Regions from separate parts of the Sporacetigenium mesophilum DSM 16796 genome, predicted to be linked through region 1. Evidence: predicted binding sites of a transcription regulator. Region 1 holds the regulator's gene; each other region holds the start of a gene.
The links. The regulator HrcA, encoded in region 1, represses chaperone genes, less so after heat shock. The targets are predictions, from matches to a motif close to TTAGCACTCNNNNNNNNNGAGTGCTAA.
Positions count from the first base shown of each region.

Region 2: the regulator HrcA is predicted to act here: its motif matches at 2,919-2,945, upstream of groES (co-chaperone GroES).
Region 3: the regulator HrcA is predicted to act here: its motif matches at 4,952-4,978, upstream of htpG (molecular chaperone HtpG).

Region 1 covers NZ_JCANUR010000004.1:78,441-84,826, forward strand. The annotation lists gene lepA (translation elongation factor 4) at 1-1,182, shown strand, start outside; gene BS62_RS05505 (APC family permease) at 1,367-2,701, shown strand; gene hemW (radical SAM family heme chaperone HemW) at 2,839-3,969, shown strand; gene hrcA (heat-inducible transcriptional repressor HrcA) at 4,076-5,092, shown strand; gene grpE (nucleotide exchange factor GrpE) at 5,117-5,632, shown strand; gene dnaK (molecular chaperone DnaK) at 5,661-6,386, shown strand, end outside.
Region 2 covers NZ_JCANUR010000010.1:69,467-75,852, reverse strand. The annotation lists gene larB (nickel pincer cofactor biosynthesis protein LarB) at 1-699, opposite strand, end outside; gene groL (chaperonin GroEL) at 887-2,509, opposite strand; gene groES (co-chaperone GroES) at 2,570-2,854, opposite strand; gene cls (cardiolipin synthase) at 3,089-4,579, opposite strand; gene BS62_RS09490 (DNA-3-methyladenine glycosylase family protein) at 4,588-5,466, opposite strand; gene BS62_RS09485 (deoxynucleoside kinase) at 5,635-6,297, shown strand; gene BS62_RS09480 (deoxynucleoside kinase) at 6,290-6,386, shown strand, end outside.
Region 3 covers NZ_JCANUR010000003.1:185,031-191,416, forward strand. The annotation lists gene BS62_RS05065 (MDR family MFS transporter) at 1-1,087, shown strand, start outside; gene BS62_RS05070 (hypothetical protein) at 1,334-1,906, opposite strand; gene htpG (molecular chaperone HtpG) at 3,033-4,910, opposite strand; gene BS62_RS05080 (pyridoxamine 5'-phosphate oxidase family protein) at 5,108-5,479, shown strand; gene BS62_RS05085 (LURP-one-related/scramblase family protein) at 5,654-6,130, opposite strand; gene BS62_RS05090 (YgaN family protein) at 6,235-6,386, opposite strand, start outside.

The DNA of each region.
Region 1 (6,386 bases):
GGTGTTGTAGCTTATGTAAGGGTTTTTGAAGGAACTGTTAAAAAAGGTACTAGCATAAAGATGATGAATACAGGAAAAACTTTTGAAGTAACAGAAGTTGGTGTAATGTCTCCAGGTCAAGTTCCTTTAGATGAGTTAAAAGCAGGAGATGTTGGATATATTGCAGCAAGTATAAAGGATATGAGAAGTTGTCGTGTAGGTGATACAATAACTTATACTCAAAATCCTACTGATGAAGCTCTTCCTGGGTACAAAAAAGCTACTCCTATGGTTTACTGTGGTATATATCCAGGTGAAGGCGAAAAATATGAAAATGTAAGAGATGCATTAGAAAAACTACAGATTAATGATGCAGCTCTTGAATTTGAGGCAGAAACATCTGTAGCTCTTGGATTTGGATTTAGATGTGGTTTCTTAGGATTACTTCACATGGAAATAATACAAGAAAGATTAGAAAGAGAATTTAACTTAGATATAATAACAACTGCTCCATCTGTTATATACAGAGTAACTAAAACTGATGGTGAAGTTGAAATGATACAAAATCCTACTAATCTACCACAACCAGGAGAAATAAAGATGATAGAAGAGCCTATAGTTAAAGGAGATATAATTGTTCCTAAAGACTATGTAGGTGCTGTTATGGAGCTTTGTCAAGAAAGACGTGGAGATATGATAAGTATGGAGTATATAGACCCTAAAAGGGTAATGCTACATTACAATCTTCCTCTTAATGAAGTTGTATACGACTTCTTTGATGCCCTAAAGTCTAGAACTAGAGGTTATGGATCGCTAGATTATGAGTTTAAAGGATATGTAGAATCAGAACTTGTTAAGCTAGATATACTTATAAACAAAGAACAAGTAGATGCACTATGTTTTATAGTTCATGAATCTCGTGCTTATGCTAGAGGTAAATCTATGTGTGAAAAATTAAAAGAAGAGATACCAAGACATCAATTCCCTATACCTATACAAGCTGCTGTTGGAACTAAGGTTATAGCTAGAGAAACTATTAGTGCACTTAGAAAAGACGTTTTAGCTAAGTGTTATGGTGGAGATATATCTCGTAAGAAAAAACTTCTTGAAAAACAAAAAGAAGGTAAAAAACGTATGAGACAAATAGGTTCTGTTGAAGTTCCTCAAAAGGCATTTATGTCAGTTCTTAAACTAGATGATTAGTTAATTAGAGTAGATTTTATATCTACTCTTTTTTAGTTTGCAAAAACTGGTAGTTTATCTATATAAGGATATTTTTTAAAAAATATCAGAAAATACAATAAGAAATAGTATTTTTATAATCTATTTCAAATCATAATTTAGACTTTAAATAAAATTTATATTCAGCAACAAAAGGAGGAAAATTATGAGTGATAAAGGACTTCAAAAAACTCTAGGACTAGCAGCTGCGCTATCTACAGTTGTAGGTATGGTTATAGGTTCCGGGGTGTTTTTTAAACCGCAAGCGGTATTTGGTGCAACAGTAGCTCCAGGGCTTGGAATGATGTCATGGGTAATAGGTGGGATACTTACAGTATGTGGCGGTCTTACAGCAGCAGAACTTGCAGCAGCAATACCTAGAACTGGAGGTATGATGACATATATAGAAGAAGCCTATGGAGATGTATGGGGATTCCTAACAGGATGGATGCAAACTGTATTATTTTTTCCTGGTACAATAGCAGCATTAGCGGTTATATTTGCTACACAGGTAGTAGTTTTGTTGGGAATGGATGTAGATAGATCTTTGGCAATTATTATAACAATAGCTATAATAACAATTTTATTTTTATCCTTCTTAAATACACTAGGATCAAAAACAGCAGGTAGTATACAAACAGTAGCTACCATAGCTAAACTTATACCTTTAGCAATGATAATAATATTTGGTTTTGTAAATGGAAATGGAAGTGTAGAAACTAGATTGCTTCCTATGACAGATCCTAACGTCAACACAGGCACAGCACTTGGTTCAGCATTAATAGCTACATTATTTGCATATGATGGATGGATAAACGTAGGTTCCATAGCTGGTGAAATGAAAAATCCAGCAAAGGATTTACCAAAAGCTATAGTAGGTGGTTTATCATTAGTTATGGCAGTTTATATAGCAATAAATATAGCATATTTATGGGTACTTCCAGCATCAGAGTTAGCAGCTACATCAACTCCTGCAGCAAAAGTTGCAACAGCTATATTTGGACAAACTGGAGGAACTGTAATAACTGTTGGTATACTTATATCAGTGTTTGGTGCTTTAAATGGATATACATTAACAGCAGGAAGGGTTCCATACAAACTAGCTGTTGAAGGAAGTTTCCCAGGATATAAATCATTATCAAAATTATCAGGTAGTAATGTACCATCTAATGCAATATGGTTTATAGCAATATTATCTTGTATATATGCATTATCAGGACAATTTAACTTGTTAACAGATTTAACTGTATTCATAGTATGGATATTCTATATAATGACATTTATAGGGGTTATGATATTAAGAAAGAAAAGACCTGACTTACACAGACCATATAAAGTTCCACTATATCCAATAGTTCCTCTTATAGCTATAATAGGTGGAGGATATGTTGTAATAAATACATTAATAACTCAAACAACTTATGCTATAGCAGGTCTTATAGTAACTGCTATAGGTTGGCCAGTTTATAATTCTATGAAGAAGAAAAATAGAGAAGCTTAATACAGAGCCTTGGAATATTCCAAGGCTTTTATTCTTGAGCAACGGGCCTGTTCTTCATGCTGTTGGCGACATGAGCATAGCGAATTTTATTAACAAATGATACAATTAACTTAATTAAGCTTTTAGTGGAGGTAAAAATGTTAGGATTATATTTACATGTTCCTTTTTGTATTAAAAAATGTAATTACTGTGATTTTAATTCTTATTCAATAAACGGTGAAGATAAAGATAAGTATTTAGAAAGCATAGTAAAGGAAATGAATTTGTATAGGTCAGATTTTAAGGATAAAGTATTTACAAGTGTATTCATAGGAGGCGGTACTCCTACTATATTAAAAGAAGATGAACTAGAATACTTGTTTAATAATATATATTCAAACTTTAATATACATAGTGATGCTGAAATAAGTATAGAAGCAAATCCAGGAACTTTAACAAAATCAAAACTAAAAACACTATACAATATAGGTGTAAATAGATTAAGTATAGGGCTTCAGGCTTACCAACAAAGTCACTTAGACAAGTTAGGTAGAATACACACTTTTGAAGAGTTTGCTAAGAATTATGAAGATGCAAAAAATATAGGTTTTAATAATATAAATATAGACCTTATGTACGCACTTCCAAATCAAACAATTGATGATTGGAAGGAAACTCTACAAAAGGTAGTTATGTTAAATCCAACTCATATATCTGCATATTCTCTTATAATAGAAGAAGGAACTAAATTCTATGAACTATATGAAAGAAAAGAATTAAACCCTACAGATGAAGAACTTGATATAAAAATGTATAGATACTCTATAAAATATTTAAAAGAATATGGATATAATCAATATGAAATATCTAATTACTCAAAGAAAGGCTATGAATGCAATCATAATATTATTTATTGGAAATGTGAAGAATATCTAGGACTAGGGCCTGGTGCATCTGGTTATATAGATGGAGTTAGATATTCAAATGTTGAAGCCTTAAATGAATACTTTGGCCATATAGATAGTGAAAATAAACCAATATGTGATAAAAATATATTGGAAGTTAAAGATAAAATAGAAGAAAAGATATTTATGGGTCTTAGAATGAATGAAGGTATATATTTTAATGATTTTGCAAAAGAATTTAATATAAACTTCAAAGAAAAATATAAAGGTATTATGGAGAAGTTAAGAAATAATAACCTAATTGACTATGATGATAAAATAATGTATTTAACTCAAAAGGGAATTGAAGTTTCCAACTCTGTATTTATAGAATTTTTAGATTAATATCATAAACTATTGACAAAAAAAGATTATAATGTTATATAATATATATAATCTTTTTAGCACTCAAAGTTGATGAGTGCTAACAGCAGAAACAGGAGGTGTTAATATGGACTTAAATGAAAGAAAACTTAAAATTTTAACAGCCATAGTAAAAGATTATATAGAAACTGCAGAAGCCGTAGGATCAAGAACAATATCTAAAAAATATGATTTTGGTGTAGGCGCAGCAACTATAAGAAATGAAATGGCTGATCTAGAAGATTTAGGTTATTTAACACAACCCCATACCTCTGCTGGGAGAATACCTTCTGAAAAGGGATACAAACTATATGTAGATTCTTTGATGAAAAAAACTGATTTAGATGAAAATGATAAGATTCTAATGCAACAATGTATAGCTAATAATGTTAATCAAATAAAGGAATTAATTCATGATACAGCTAAATTATTGTCAAAAATTACTAACTACACAACAGTTGCATTGTCTTCTAACTTTGTAGAACAAAGTAAAATAAAGCATATACAGCTTGTAGAGTTAAATCCTAAAAGTATAATGTTAATAGTTGTAACTGAAAAAGGAAATATCAAAAATGTTAATATAAGTACAGGTATAGAAATAGATCAAGAAAAACTAAATATAATATCAAATATTCTTACTAGTAAGTTACAACATAAATCTATAGTAGACTTAGATGAAGATTTTATAAAGTATATAAAATCGCAAATAAGCGACTATTCTATAATCTTTGATCAGTTACTAAATGTTATAAGTAATAATGTAACTAAGGAGTCTGATATATCATTAAGTGGAGCTACTAATATATTTAACTTTCCTGAGTTTAACGACATATTAAAGGCTAAGGCATTTCTGAATATGTTAGAAGAAAGAGATATGTTGACAAATATTGTTAACTCAAAAGGAATAGAAAAAGAGAACGTAAATATAATAATAGGTAGCGATAATAGTTATGATATAGCAAAGGATTGTAGTATAATAACTGCAACTTATATAATTGATGGAGTTGGAGTAGGTAAGATAGGATTTATAGGACCTACTAGAATGGATTATGCAAAAATTTATTCTATGATAAATTATATGGGTCTATTAATAAATAAAAAATAATATACTCTAAGGGGTGGACAAGACTTGGAAGAAAAAGATTTAAATGTAGAAGAAGTAATCAATGAAGATATAGTAAATAACGAAGAAAATATAGATGTTGAAGAATCTGATTCAAAAGATGTTGAAATACAAACATTAAAAGATAGTTTACAAAGACTTCAAGCTGATTTTAATAATTTTAGAAGAAGAACTCAGCAAGAAAAAGAAAGTTTAAGTATATATGCAAATGAAAAAATGGTAATAGACCTACTTCCTGTTATTGATAATATGGAGAGAGCATTAGAAGCATGTGATGACAAAGAGAGTGATATGTATAAAGGTATTGAATTAGTTTATAAACAACTAAAGGATACTTTATCAAAGTTTTCAGTTGAAGAAATAGCTGCACAAAATGAAGAATTTGATCCTAATCTTCACATGGCTGTAATGCAAGAGCCTGCTGAAGGAGTAGAACCAAATAAAGTAATACAAGTACTTCAAAAAGGATACAAACTATCTAGTAGAGTTATAAGACCATCGATGGTAAAGGTATCTTGTTAAAATATAAAATTTAGGGAGGATGTTACATATGGGTAGAATAATAGGTATAGACTTAGGAACAACAAACTCTTGTGTTGCCGTATTAGAAGGTGGAGAGCCACAAGTTATAGCAAATGCTGAAGGAATGAGAACTACTCCATCAATAGTTGCTTTTGCAAAAGATGGAGAAAAAATAGCTGGAGAACCTGCTAAAAGACAAGCGGTTACAAATGCTGATAGAACTATAGCGTCTATAAAAAGACATATGGGAACTGACTATAAAGTTAATATAGATAGCAATAAATATACTCCGCAAGAAATATCAGCAATGATACTTCAAAAATTAAAAGCTGATGCTGAAGGTTATTTAGGTCAAAAAGTTACTGAAGCTGTAATAACAGTTCCAGCATACTTTACTGATGCTCAAAGACAAGCAACTAAAGATGCTGGTAGAATAGCAGGTCTTGAAGTTAAGAGAATAATAAATGAGCCAACTGCAGCAGCACTTGCTTATGGACTTGATAAGGCTAATCAAGATCAAAAAATATTAGTATTTGACTTAGGTGGAGGTACATTTGATGTATCTATACTTGAAATAGGAGATGGAGCTTTTGAAGTTCTAGCTACTAGTGGAGATAACCACTTAGGTGGAGATGATTTCGATGAAGTTATAATAAACTATATAGCTGAAGAATTCAAAAAGCAAGAAGGTGTTGACTTAAGACAAGATAGTATGTCTCTTCAAAGATTAAAAGAAGATGCAGAAAAAGCTAAA
Region 2 (6,386 bases), on a different contig from region 1:
TATATTAACTACAGATATACCTGAAGCGCAGCTATTTAGCATAGTAAGTAAAGCCGATATCCCATTAAAATTAGCTCCATACCCTACAGATGTAGGTACTGCTATAACAGGAACATCTACAAGACCTCCTACTACACTAGGTAGAGCGCCTTCCATACCTGCAACAGCTATTATCACTCTAGCAGAATTTAAAATATCTGAATTATTCAATAACCTATGTATACCAGCTACTCCTACGTCATATAATTTCTCCACATCATTCCCTAGAAATTGCGCTGTATGGTATGCTTCTTCTGCTACTGGTATGTCAGATGTTCCACCTGTTACTACCAATATTTTTCCTTTACCTTTTATTTCAATTGGTTCACTTTGTAATTTTATTATTCTAGCAGACTCATTATACTCTAGGCTAGGATATATTTTATTTAATTTCTCATATGATTCTTTTCTACATCTAGTTCCTAATACGTTTGAACCTTTTTCACTCATTTTTTCTATTATACCTATTATCTGTTCATCTGTTTTTCCTTCACAATATATAACCTCAGGATATCCAGTTCTTATTTTTCTGTGATGATCTACTTTCGCATACCCTATATCTTCAAATGGAAGAGTTTTAAGTTTATTTAATGCATCATCTAGATTTATATTATCATTTTTAACATTTTGAAGTATGTCTTTTATATATTCCATATTCATTAAGTTTTCACTCCCTAAAGTTGTGGTGTATATTAATTTTAACATATCTTTTATACTTTATACACTAAAATTCGCTTTGCTCATATCGCCAACGACCTTAAGAAAGAGGACCGTTGCTCAAGTTTATCAGTTGGAAATTATCATTTCCTTATAATAAAAAAGAGAGTGACTAAGCACTCTCTTTCAATTACATCATCGGCATTCCGCCACCCATTCCAGGCATCGGGTCTTCTTTTCCAGGTATATCAACTACAGCAGCTTCTGTAGTTAAGAATACAGCAGCTATAGATGCAGCATTTTGTAATGCTGTTCTTGTAACTTTAGTTGGATCAACTATACCAGCTTCTATCATGTTTACATATTTTTCGTTTAATGCATCAAATCCCATTTCTGGCTCAGAGTTCATAACATTTTGTACTATAACAGCGCCTTCAAGACCTGCATTTGTTGCTATTTGTCTTAATGGCTCCTCTAATGATTTTCTTATTATTTGAGCTCCTATTTTAACTTCGCCTTCTAATGATTGAACTAAAGCTTCTACCGCTGGTATTACACTAACAGGTGCTGTACCACCACCGGCTACTATACCTTCTTCAACAGCAGCTCTAGTAGCATTTAGCGCATCTTCGATTCTTAATTTTCTTTCTTTTAATTCAGTTTCAGTGGCAGCTCCAACTTTTATAACAGCTACTCCTCCAGCAAGTTTAGCTAGTCTTTCTTGTAATTTTTCTTTGTCAAATTCAGAAGTAGTTCCTTCTATTTGAACTTTTATTTGATTTACTCTATCTTCTATAGATTTTTCATCTCCGGCACCACCAATTATTGTAGTGTTATCTTTGTTAACCTTAACAGTGCTTGCTCTACCTAACATAGATAAATTAGCTTCTTTTAAGTCTAATCCAACTTCTTCAGATATAACTTGACCACCTGTTAAAATAGCTATATCTTCTAACATGGCTTTTCTTCTATCACCGAATCCTGGAGCTTTAACAGCAACAACTTCAAAAGTACCTCTTAACTTATTAAGTACTAATGTAGATAAAGCTTCACCTTCAACGTCCTCTGCTATTATCAGTAATCTTCTTCCTTGTTGTACTATTTGCTCTAGTAATGGTAGTAATTCTTGTATATTAGATATCTTTTTATCAGTTATTAATATGTATGGATCGCTTAATACAGCTTCCATTTTTTCAACATCTGTTACCATATATGCAGAAACATATCCTCTATCAAACTGCATACCTTCTACCGCATCTAACTCAGTATGCATCGTCTTAGATTCTTCTACAGTTATAACTCCATCTTTTCCTACTATTTCCATAGCCTCAGCTATTAAATTTCCTACTTCTTCATCTCCAGATGAAACAGAAGCAACTTGAGCTATAGCTTCTTTAGTTTCTACAGTTCTTGATTGTTTCTTTAATTCCTCAACTGCTACATCAACAGCTTTTTGTATACCTTTTCTTAGCAATATTGGATTAGCTCCAGCTGTTACATTTTTTAATCCTTCTCTTATTATAGCTTGAGCAAGAACTGTAGCTGTTGTTGTACCATCTCCAGCTACATCATTAGTTTTAGTAGCAACTTCTTTAACTAATTGAGCTCCCATATTTTCATACGGATCTTCTAATTCTATTTCTTTAGCTATAGTAACACCATCGTTAGTTATAAGTGGCGAACCAAATTTTTTATCTAATATAACATTTCTTCCTTTTGGTCCTAATGTAACCTTCACTGTATCTGCTAGTTTATTAACACCAGTTTCTAAAGCTTTTCTTGTAGCTTCTGAAAATCTAATTTCCTTAGCCATAACAAACCCCTCCTATTGTTAATTTCTAAATATTTTTATATAAACGTAAGTTAAATTTTATTATTCTACAACTGCTAATATGTCACTTTGTTTTAATATAGTGTATTCTTCTCCATCTAGCTTAACTTCTGTTCCAGCATATTTAGAGAATATAACTTTATCTCCAACTTTTAATTCCATTGTCACTTCTTTCCCGTCTATTAATCCTCCAGGTCCTACTTCTACAACCTCTGCCATTTGTGGTTGTTCTTTAGCTGTTCCTGGTAATACTATACCACTTCTAGTTTTTTCTTCAGCTTCTACCTTTTTTATAACAACTCGGTCCCCTAATGGTCTTATTTTCATATTTATCCCTCCTATTAGTTTTTATAATTTTATGTAAAATTTTATCATTTAATACGGTTTTATGTTAGCACTCTTCATCATCGAGTGCTAACAACTATTATATTATATTAATTGGTTATTTTTTGCAAGTATTTTTTGATTTTTTTTACCTATATTTTCATATTTATGTAATTGTTGATTTTACTGAATTTAGGTTAACAAAATTATAAAAGACCGCTCATAAAAGCAGTCTTTTTATAACAATGGTGAGAATAGTCTAGCTGCAGATTCCTTTATCTTTTTTATAGTAGCTCTATTACAATATTTATCCATTGTAATTTCCTCACTATTTCTTAAATCCTCATTAAAATCACCTGTAATATCCTTAACTATGCTTTTATCATATAGAAATGCATTAACTTCAAAATTTAACATAAAGCTTCTTAAGTCCATGTTAGCAGAACCTATAGATGCCAGTTTATTATCTATTATCATAACTTTAGAATGTATAAACCCTTTATTGTATAAATATACCTTACCCCCAGCTTTTAGTATATCTCCAAAATAGGAGTAAGATGCTTCGTGGACTATCCTATGGTCTGCAATTTTTGGAAATATTATTCTAACATCAACTCCACTTAGTGCTGCAGATTTTAATGCTTTTAGTATACTTTCATCTGGTATAAAATAAGGTGTTTCTATATATATTTTTTCTTTTGCTTCACATATAGCTGTAAAATATGCATAGTGTATAGCTTCCCAGTCACTATCAGGTCCGCTAGGCACTACTTGAACCATACTGTTACCTTTATTGTTTATACTTGGAAAATACTTTTCTTCAAATATGGCCTCTTTTGTTGTAAAGTACCAATCCATTAAAAACGCCATTTGGAGCATATACACAGATGTTCCTTCTATTCTTATATGAGTATCTCTCCAATAACCAAATTTATTATTTCTTCCTAGATACTCATCTCCAATGTTAATTCCGCCTGTGTAACCTATGCATCCATCTATGACAGCGATTTTTCTGTGATTCCTATAATTTAATTGACTAGATATAATAGGAAATTTAGCTGGTAAAAAAGGATACACTAATATACCCCGCTTTCTCATATCATAAAAGAATTTTCTATTAAACCAAAGTTTCCAGCATCCAACATCATCGTATAATATTTTTACTTCTACGCCTTCTTCTGATTTTTGAATTAGAATTTCTTTTATTTTATTTCCTATTTCACTGTACTTTATTATAAAATATTCAAGATGTATATGAGATTTTGCATTTTTCAAGTCTTCTATAAGCGAATCAAATTTTTCACTTCCATCCCTAAATACTTTTACATTGTTATTTATAGTAAATGGAAACCTACCTGTATTTAAAAGTAAGTTTACAACTCTTCTTTTTGTATCACAACTATCTTCACTACTTAATAGTTTCTTTTCAGCTATAGCCTTCTTTTCCATCAAAACCAAATCCTCAAACTCTTGAAGATTTTTAAATAAATTAGATTCTCTAATGTCATCTACCATTTGTCTTGTTTTAAATATTTTTCTTTCTCTTATGTTTCTTCCAAAGAAGATATATACAATCAAACCAGCTATAGGAATCAAAATAAATATAAGTAGCCATGCTATAGTTTTGGACGGATCTCTATTTTCCAAAATTATGCTTATAGATACAAATATTGCAGATATATAAGATAAGATTATCAGTGTCATAAATATAGTTTCTACAATATTCATGTAACCTCCTATCCTTTTCCTATGCCTAACTCTCTAGCATAGTAAAAAAGGTATTGTTGTGCAAATCCTGCTAAACCACCAAATTTCTCTATTGCATACTCTCTCATTTTCTTTAAACTCATATCTTCAGATACATAAAATTCTTGCATAACTCTTTTTACCCATACATCAACAGGAAAAGTGTCATACTTTTGCATAGAAAATAACGCTATACAATCACAAACCTTTGGACCTACCCCACTAAATTTAAGCAGTTCTTTTCTGCACATATCTGTATCTAAGTTTTTGTATTTATATAAATCATAATTATAAGAAACTACTGCATAGGCCGTATCTTTTATATATTGTGCCCTAAATCCAGTTTTACAAGACCTTATATCTTCTTCACTTAGCTTGTTCATTTCATCTGGAGTTGGAAATGCGTAATATTTCTTTTCTCTATACTCTCCTATATATTCTCCATATCTAGATGATAGGTTTTCTATAGCTTTCTTAATCATAGGTATTCTATTATTAGCAGATATTATAAATGATATAAGCATTTCCCATTCATCTTGTTGCAAAATTCTTATCCCATGACCAAATTCTGTTGCTTTATCTAGATATTTATCCCTTTTCTTTAACTCTTTTTTTATTTTATTGTAATCTGTCTCTAAATCAAAATATCTATACCATATACTATGAAATTCTTCTAAATTTGTATTATCAAAATAAACTTTATTGTCTTCCTTTTTAACATTTATTACTTTTGATTTTACTACTCCTGTATACGATCCATCTTCCTCAAGATTCCATCTAAAGCACTGACCACATTCGAATATATGCTTAAGGTCAAAATCAGGTAAATTTTCCACAATAATTTTATTATCATCTTCATGTATTTTCATAATACTTCTCCTTTCATATACCTTATATAGTTAATTTACCCAAATTTATACAAAATTAATTACATCTTCCTATTTTATTTTCCATTATTTAATTACACCCATAAGGTAGCATTAATATTTCTTTTTTGATAAAATATTTTAGACACTATTTTTAGAAGGTGATTGACTATGATGAATAAAAAAGGCATATTTATATCTATCGAAGGGCCTATAGGTGTAGGCAAAACTACTTTAGCAAATATATTAAACGAGCATTTTAATGCTATACTGTTACGAGAAATTATTGAGGAAAACCCATTTTTATCTAAATTTTATACCGATATAAAGGAATATGCTTTGCAAACAGAATCATTTTTCTTGTTTAATAGAATAAAACAGCTTGAAGATGCTGAAAAAGTACTCCGCAAAGGTCAAAACGTAGTCAGTGACTATAACATAATAAAAAACCTAGTATTTGCAGGACTTACTTTGGATAAAAAACAATTTCATAGATATAAACAAGTTTATAATATATTTGTAAGTGATTTACCTCAATCTGATATTATAATTTATCTTACTTCTAATACCGATACTCTTATGAAGAGAATAGCTATGAGAGATAGAAGTTTTGAAAGGCAAATGGATCAAATTTACATAGATACTCTTAGAAAAGAGTATAAATATTATTTTGACCCGCTTTCTATAAAACATCATTTCGGAGATAAGATTCCTTTAATAATAGAAATAGATAATTCTAACCTTGATTTTCTTAATAATGAAGAAGATAGAAAAATGTTAATAAAAAAGGTAGAGGACGCCATTAGCAACTTAGGAGGTACAATTAATGTTTAAACTTATAGACAACTGTGAAATTAAATGCGAACTAGATCCTTATAGAAATAGATTTATAACTGTAGCTGGTAATGTGGGAGCTGGAAAGT
Region 3 (6,386 bases), on a different contig from region 1:
TTTCCCACCTGAAAAGAGAGGCTCAGTAATGGGTATCTTTGGTTTAGTTGTATGTTTTGCTCCCGCTATAGGACCTACTTTAGCAGGATTGGTTATTGATACATGGAGCTGGCACTATTTATTTTATATGTTAATTCCTATAATAGTTTTTGATACAATTTTTCTATTTTTCTTTATGAAGGATGTTGTACCATTAAAAAACCCTAAGATAGATTTTCTATCTATAGCTTTATCAACATTAGGTTTTGGTGCAATGTTGTTTGGATTTAGTAATGCTGGAAGTAAAGGTTGGTCTGATATTAGTGTTACTGGAACTATAATTTTAGGAACAGTTATAACTGCTTTATTTGTATGGCGTCAAATTAATATGGAAAATCCAATGCTTGAGATGGACGTTTTTAAATCAAAAACATTTACACTTACAACTATAATAGGAAGTATTTTGAGTATATCATCTGTAGGAGCAAGTATTATAGTGCCAATATTTCTTCAAACTATACTTGGAAAATCAGCTTTTACAAGCGGATTAGTACTTCTACCAGGTGCATTATTAATGGCAGTTATGATGGTAGTATCTGGACGTTTATTTGATAAGTATGGTGTAAAAAAATTAGCAATACCTGGGATTATTTTATTAATTATTTCAACTTTCCCTTTTACAAAATTGCATAATGATACCTCAGCTATGTATATTGCTGTTTTATATGCAATTAGATATATTGGAATTGCCCTTGTTATAATGCCAATGCAGACAGCCGGAGTGAATGATTTACCTAATAAACTTCTGCCACATGCAAATGCCGTTGTTAATACAGCAAAACAAGTATCAGGATCTATCGGATCTGCAATATTAATAACTATAATGTCTAATGTTGCAACTTCTAATGCTCCAGCTAAATCTCTTGCTAAAACAAATATAGAACTTTATAATTTAGAAATGTTAGATGCTGCAATAAAAGGTATGAATACTACATTTATATTCGTTATAGTTATAACTGTAATTGCTTTAGTTGTATCATTCTTCTTAAATGATAAAAAGAAGAATAACTCCCCTGTTATGTGCAATGAGGTAGAACAGCTTGCTTAACTGTTGATATTAAAAGAGAGTGTTTTACACTCTCTTTTTGTTAAAATATAGTATATACATACCGTATATCAAAATTATTACCATATACGATTTTTGCTTCAGGTTTTTATACAACTGCGTATTAAACTATATATTTATTATATAATAAATATAACAATTTCAACACTGGTCTAAAACATAGCCAATTTTAAAAGGGCCTTTCGGCTCCTTAGTATTTACCCTGCATTTAAGTATAATGAATTATAATTAACTAAGCCCCATAAAATCTATTTTTTGCAACTGCCATCGTCCATCTTTAACTACGATTGTAGTTCTAAAATATTCTGCTGCTACTGGAGTAACGTGCCAATATCCTTCAATAACTACTTCAGTCTTAGACACAATTTTCTCGTTATATATTCCTAAGAGAACTCCATTTATCAAAGTTAAATCAGAAGCAAACATAGTTGCTAATCCTTTTTCTGTTAATGTCTCAGGAGATTCATTCATAACCTCTATCTTATAATTATTTTTAAAGTAATCTAAGATTTGCTGTTTTCCTTCTTGTGAAATCTTATCAAAAGATTTACTTCTCATATCAATTGCGAGATAATCATACTTTCGCTCATATATACTTAGAACTCCTCTTTTAGGTACAAAAGAATCGAATGCAATTTTATAAATGTCTACTAAGTCCTTTGAATCTAATTTAGAAGAATCTTCTGTTGGATTATCTAGATTTGGTTTATTTATAGCATTCTCTAAATTTGGTTGATTATAGCAGCCTCCAAGCATAATAAACATACTTATCATACAAAATATTAATATTATTCTTTTCATGTTTTTCTCCTCAATGTATTCTTAAATACCTTCTATGATATGTATTTTTAGCATTTGCTTTAAATTTATTTATAGTTTTATTAATGCTTTATCTTAATAGGAAAAAACAAAGTCTATATCTTAAAATAAATGGTTTACATTTGAGGTGCAAAGTATTAAATCTTACTCAGAATATCAACCCAAATCACAGTAAAAATCACGCAAAAAGAGTGTGCTTTTCAACTAAAAACACACTCTTTTTATTTAGAAAAAAATTTACACAGTTTATAAACACTATGAATTCTTCTTAATATAGATTTTAAAAACCTTTATAGCTAGATACATCGTATATATGGCTGTAAATTTTATAAACCAGTCAACATACATACTAAAAAATGCATAATACATAAATATCTCCCCTTTTTTATATTCTTACATAAATGTATAATATTCTACAACTATGCAATAAACTATATTTGTATAGTATTATAAATATAGCAATTTCAACAATGATTTAAAGCATATCCTAAATCTATAATTATAAAACCTACAATAATATACCTTATTTTTATGAAATTCTCCTTGTCTATTAATATTTCTTAACTTTATCATATATCTAGTAAATCCACCACATAGCCAAAACGAATAATAAGAAAGAGAAGTTAGATATATATATTATATCCTTAATTCTAACCATACGAAATATGAATACTATAAATAGCGTAATAAAAAAATGTCATCATTTTTTAACATCCGCATATTATAAATTAAGCTTGAAACTTTTTGCTCATTTAGTTTTAAGCCTCACTCGATGATATTTAAAAATCTTATTTAGGATTTATAATCCTAAGAGAAAAGACCAGACGGAAACCCTGGTCTTTTTTCATGTAAAAAAATAGAATTAATTAAACAATTCTATTTTATCTTCTTTGAATAACTTCTATTATATTTATTTGCTATATTCTCTACGTTAAGACTTAACGTATTTCTAACCATAAGCAAATACGCCATAGCCAACAATTTAATTTTAAATCTACTGACTTATATTTCTGTATATGTATTTTTATAATAGCTTAATGCTCAACAACTCTTTATTGCAATAAAAAATTTAAAAATCCCTTAGAGTTTTTATCTAAGGGGTTTTTATCTATTTCATTATTTTACAAATATTATTAGTAAATTCTATAGGGTCAGATACTGTAAGACCTTCTATAAGTAACGCTTGATTATATAGTATATCTGCATATAATTTAAACTTTTCTTTGTCATTATCATAAGCTTCTTTTAATGAATTAAATACATCGTGATTTACGTTTATTTCTAATACTTTATCAGCTTGTATGTTTTCGTTATTAGGCATAGATCTTAGGATCTTTTCCATTTCAATTGTAAGTTCACCTTCATTTGATAAACATACTGGATGATTTTTAAGTCTCTTTGATGCTCTAACAGCTTTAACTTTTCCACCTAAAATATCCTTAATATTTTCAAATAAATTCTTGTTTTCATTTTCTTCAGTTTCAGACTTCTTATCTTCTTCATTTTCTATACCTAGGTCACCACTAGATACAGATTTAAATTCCTTTTCTTTGTAGTTCATCATAACTCTTATTGCAAACTCATCTACATCATCTGTAAAGTATAGTATTTCATATCCTTTATCTAATACGCCTTCTGTTTGTGGCATTTTCTCAATTCTTTCAACTGATTCTCCTGAAGCATAATAAATATACTTTTGATCTTCTGGCATTCTAGAAATATACTCATCTAAAGTAACTACTTTCTTTTCTTTTGATGAATAGAACATTAGTAGATCTTGTAAGTCCTCTTTATTCATTCCAAAATCATTATACACACCAAATTTTAATTGTCTTCCAAATGAATCGTAGAAAGTTTCATATTTTTCTCTTTCATTTTTTAACATATTTTCTAACTCTTTTTTGATTTTGTTTTTTATATTTTTAGCAATAAGCTTTAATTGTCTATCGTGTTGTAGTATCTCTCTGGATATGTTAAGAGATAAATCCTCTGAATCTACTATACCTTTAACAAATCCAAAATAGTCAGGAAGTAAATCTCCACACTTATCCATAATTAAAACGCCATTTGAATATAGCTCTAAGCCTTTTTCATAGTCCTTTGTATAAAAATCATATGGCATTTTTTCTGGAATATATAATATAGCATTATAACTTACTGCACCATCAACGCTTAAGTGAATATGCTTTAGTGGTTTATCAAATCCATAGTGCTTTTCAAAATAGAAGTTATTATAATCTTCCTCAGTAAGTTCTTTTTTGTTCTTTCTCCATAGCGGAACCATACTATTTATAGTTTCTTCTTCTGTATAACTTTCGTATTCGCTTTCACTGCCAGTTTTAAGTCTGCTTTTACTTATATCCATTTTAATTGGGTATCTAATAAAGTCAGAGTATTTCTTAATAATATTTTTTAGTCTATATTCATCTAAATAATCATCAAAGTTTTCATCTTCATTGTTTGTTTTTATATTAAGTATTATTTCTGTACCAACTGAGTCTTTTGTCCATGACTCAATAGTATACGCATCTGCCCCTTGTGACTCCCACTTATAAGCTTCATCGCTACCAAAAGCTTTAGTTATAACAGTAACCTTATCAGCTACTAAGAATGCAGAGTAAAACCCTACACCAAACTGACCTATTATATCGTATCCATCTCTTAATTCGTTTTCTTTTTTGAATTGTAATGATCCACTCTTTGCTATAACTCCAAGATTTTCATCAAGTTCATCTTTCGTCATACCAATACCAGTATCAATAATTCTTAATGTTCTATTTTCTTTATTTGGAATTACTTTAATATAATAATTTTCTTTTTCAAAGTTTATAGATTCATCTACTAATGCTTTGTAGTAAATTTTGTCCATTGCATCACTTGCATTAGAAATAAGCTCTCTTAAAAATATCTCCCTGTTTGTATAAATCGAGTTAACCACAATGTCTAGCAGCCTTTTTGACTCAGCCTTAAACTGTTTTGTTTCCAATTTAAACATCTCCTTTCAAACTCTATATGTATACAGTGTTATTAGCACTCCCTTTTATCGAGTGCTAACCATATATTTTATATATCATATTTTTACATATTATGTCAATACGTTTTCTTTAAAATGAATCATTAATAAAACTTTTTATAAGGGGAAATATATAATGTAGAAAAATTTTTTTGAAAGGCGGATATTATATGATACCTGAAAAATTATTAGAGATATTAAAACACGAAGGTGTAGTTGCTATAGCTACCCAAGGTGAAAAAGGGCCTCACCTTGTTAACAGTTGGAACAGCTATATTAAGGTTTTCTCTGACAATTGTTTTACCATTCCAGCTGGTTATATGAATGAAACAGAGGCTAATATTAATAAGGATAACAAAGTGCAAGTTACAGTTGGCAGTCGAGAAGTTGCTGGATTTAACGGGCCAGGCACTGGTTTTTTAATAGAAGGTACTGCAAGTTTTGAAAAATCAGGTCCTGAGTTTGATGATATTAAAGAAAGATTCCCTTGGGCTAGGGCTGCACTAAAAATTAATGTTAGCTCAGCAACTCAAACACTGTAAACTACAAAAAATTCGCTTCGCTCATGTCGCCAACGACCTTGAGAAACAGGTCCGTTGCTCAAGTTTATCAGTAGTAAATTATACCTTATCCACAGAACGGATAAATTATAATTTACTTATAAGCAAAGGTTGTATCATTTTGGATACAACCTTTTTCTATACAAAATTCTATACTTAATTAGATTTATGTCTATCTATTATATCATCTATTATTACTACTAAACTCAATATAAATGCTTCATCTTCAAAATCTATATCTACAGTATAATTATCTGTAAATGCAAATAATTCTCTTGTTGCTCTTGCAATTATTCTATCGTCCTTAACTATTGTGTAGTTATAGTGAAATATATCTCCTTGGATTTTTATTTCTCCATATTTGCTATCTACTTTTAGCTTATCACTGAAAAAAGTTAGTTTTTGACTTACATTTGCTATTATATTTCCACTTTCAAAAACCTCATAGTTTGCCATAAATGACAATAGTCTTTGTTTTGCTGAATATATAATATTATTGTTTTTTAGGATGTCAAATTGCAAACCCAATGAAATAAATTTATTATCTACAAAGAAACATTCTTCATCAAATTCATTTTTTATCCAAAAATCTTCTTTTAACTTAAAAAACTTTGATTTCATATAATATCTCATTACTAACTACCCCCTATTTTTTATTATAGCTATATTTTAATATAGCCTTGAAATTAGGTAAACAAGTGAAGCAGAATAAATAAATAATGCTCCTAATGCAGGATTTACAATTGTTTATCAGAAAAGGTTAATGTGACTACCTGTACTAAATCCATTCCGTCGAACTTTGACGGAACAAAATAGTCTTGTGGAGAATAGCTTCTCATACTTGTGCCGCTATCGTAGACCATAAGAGCAATAGGAATTTCCTTATTAA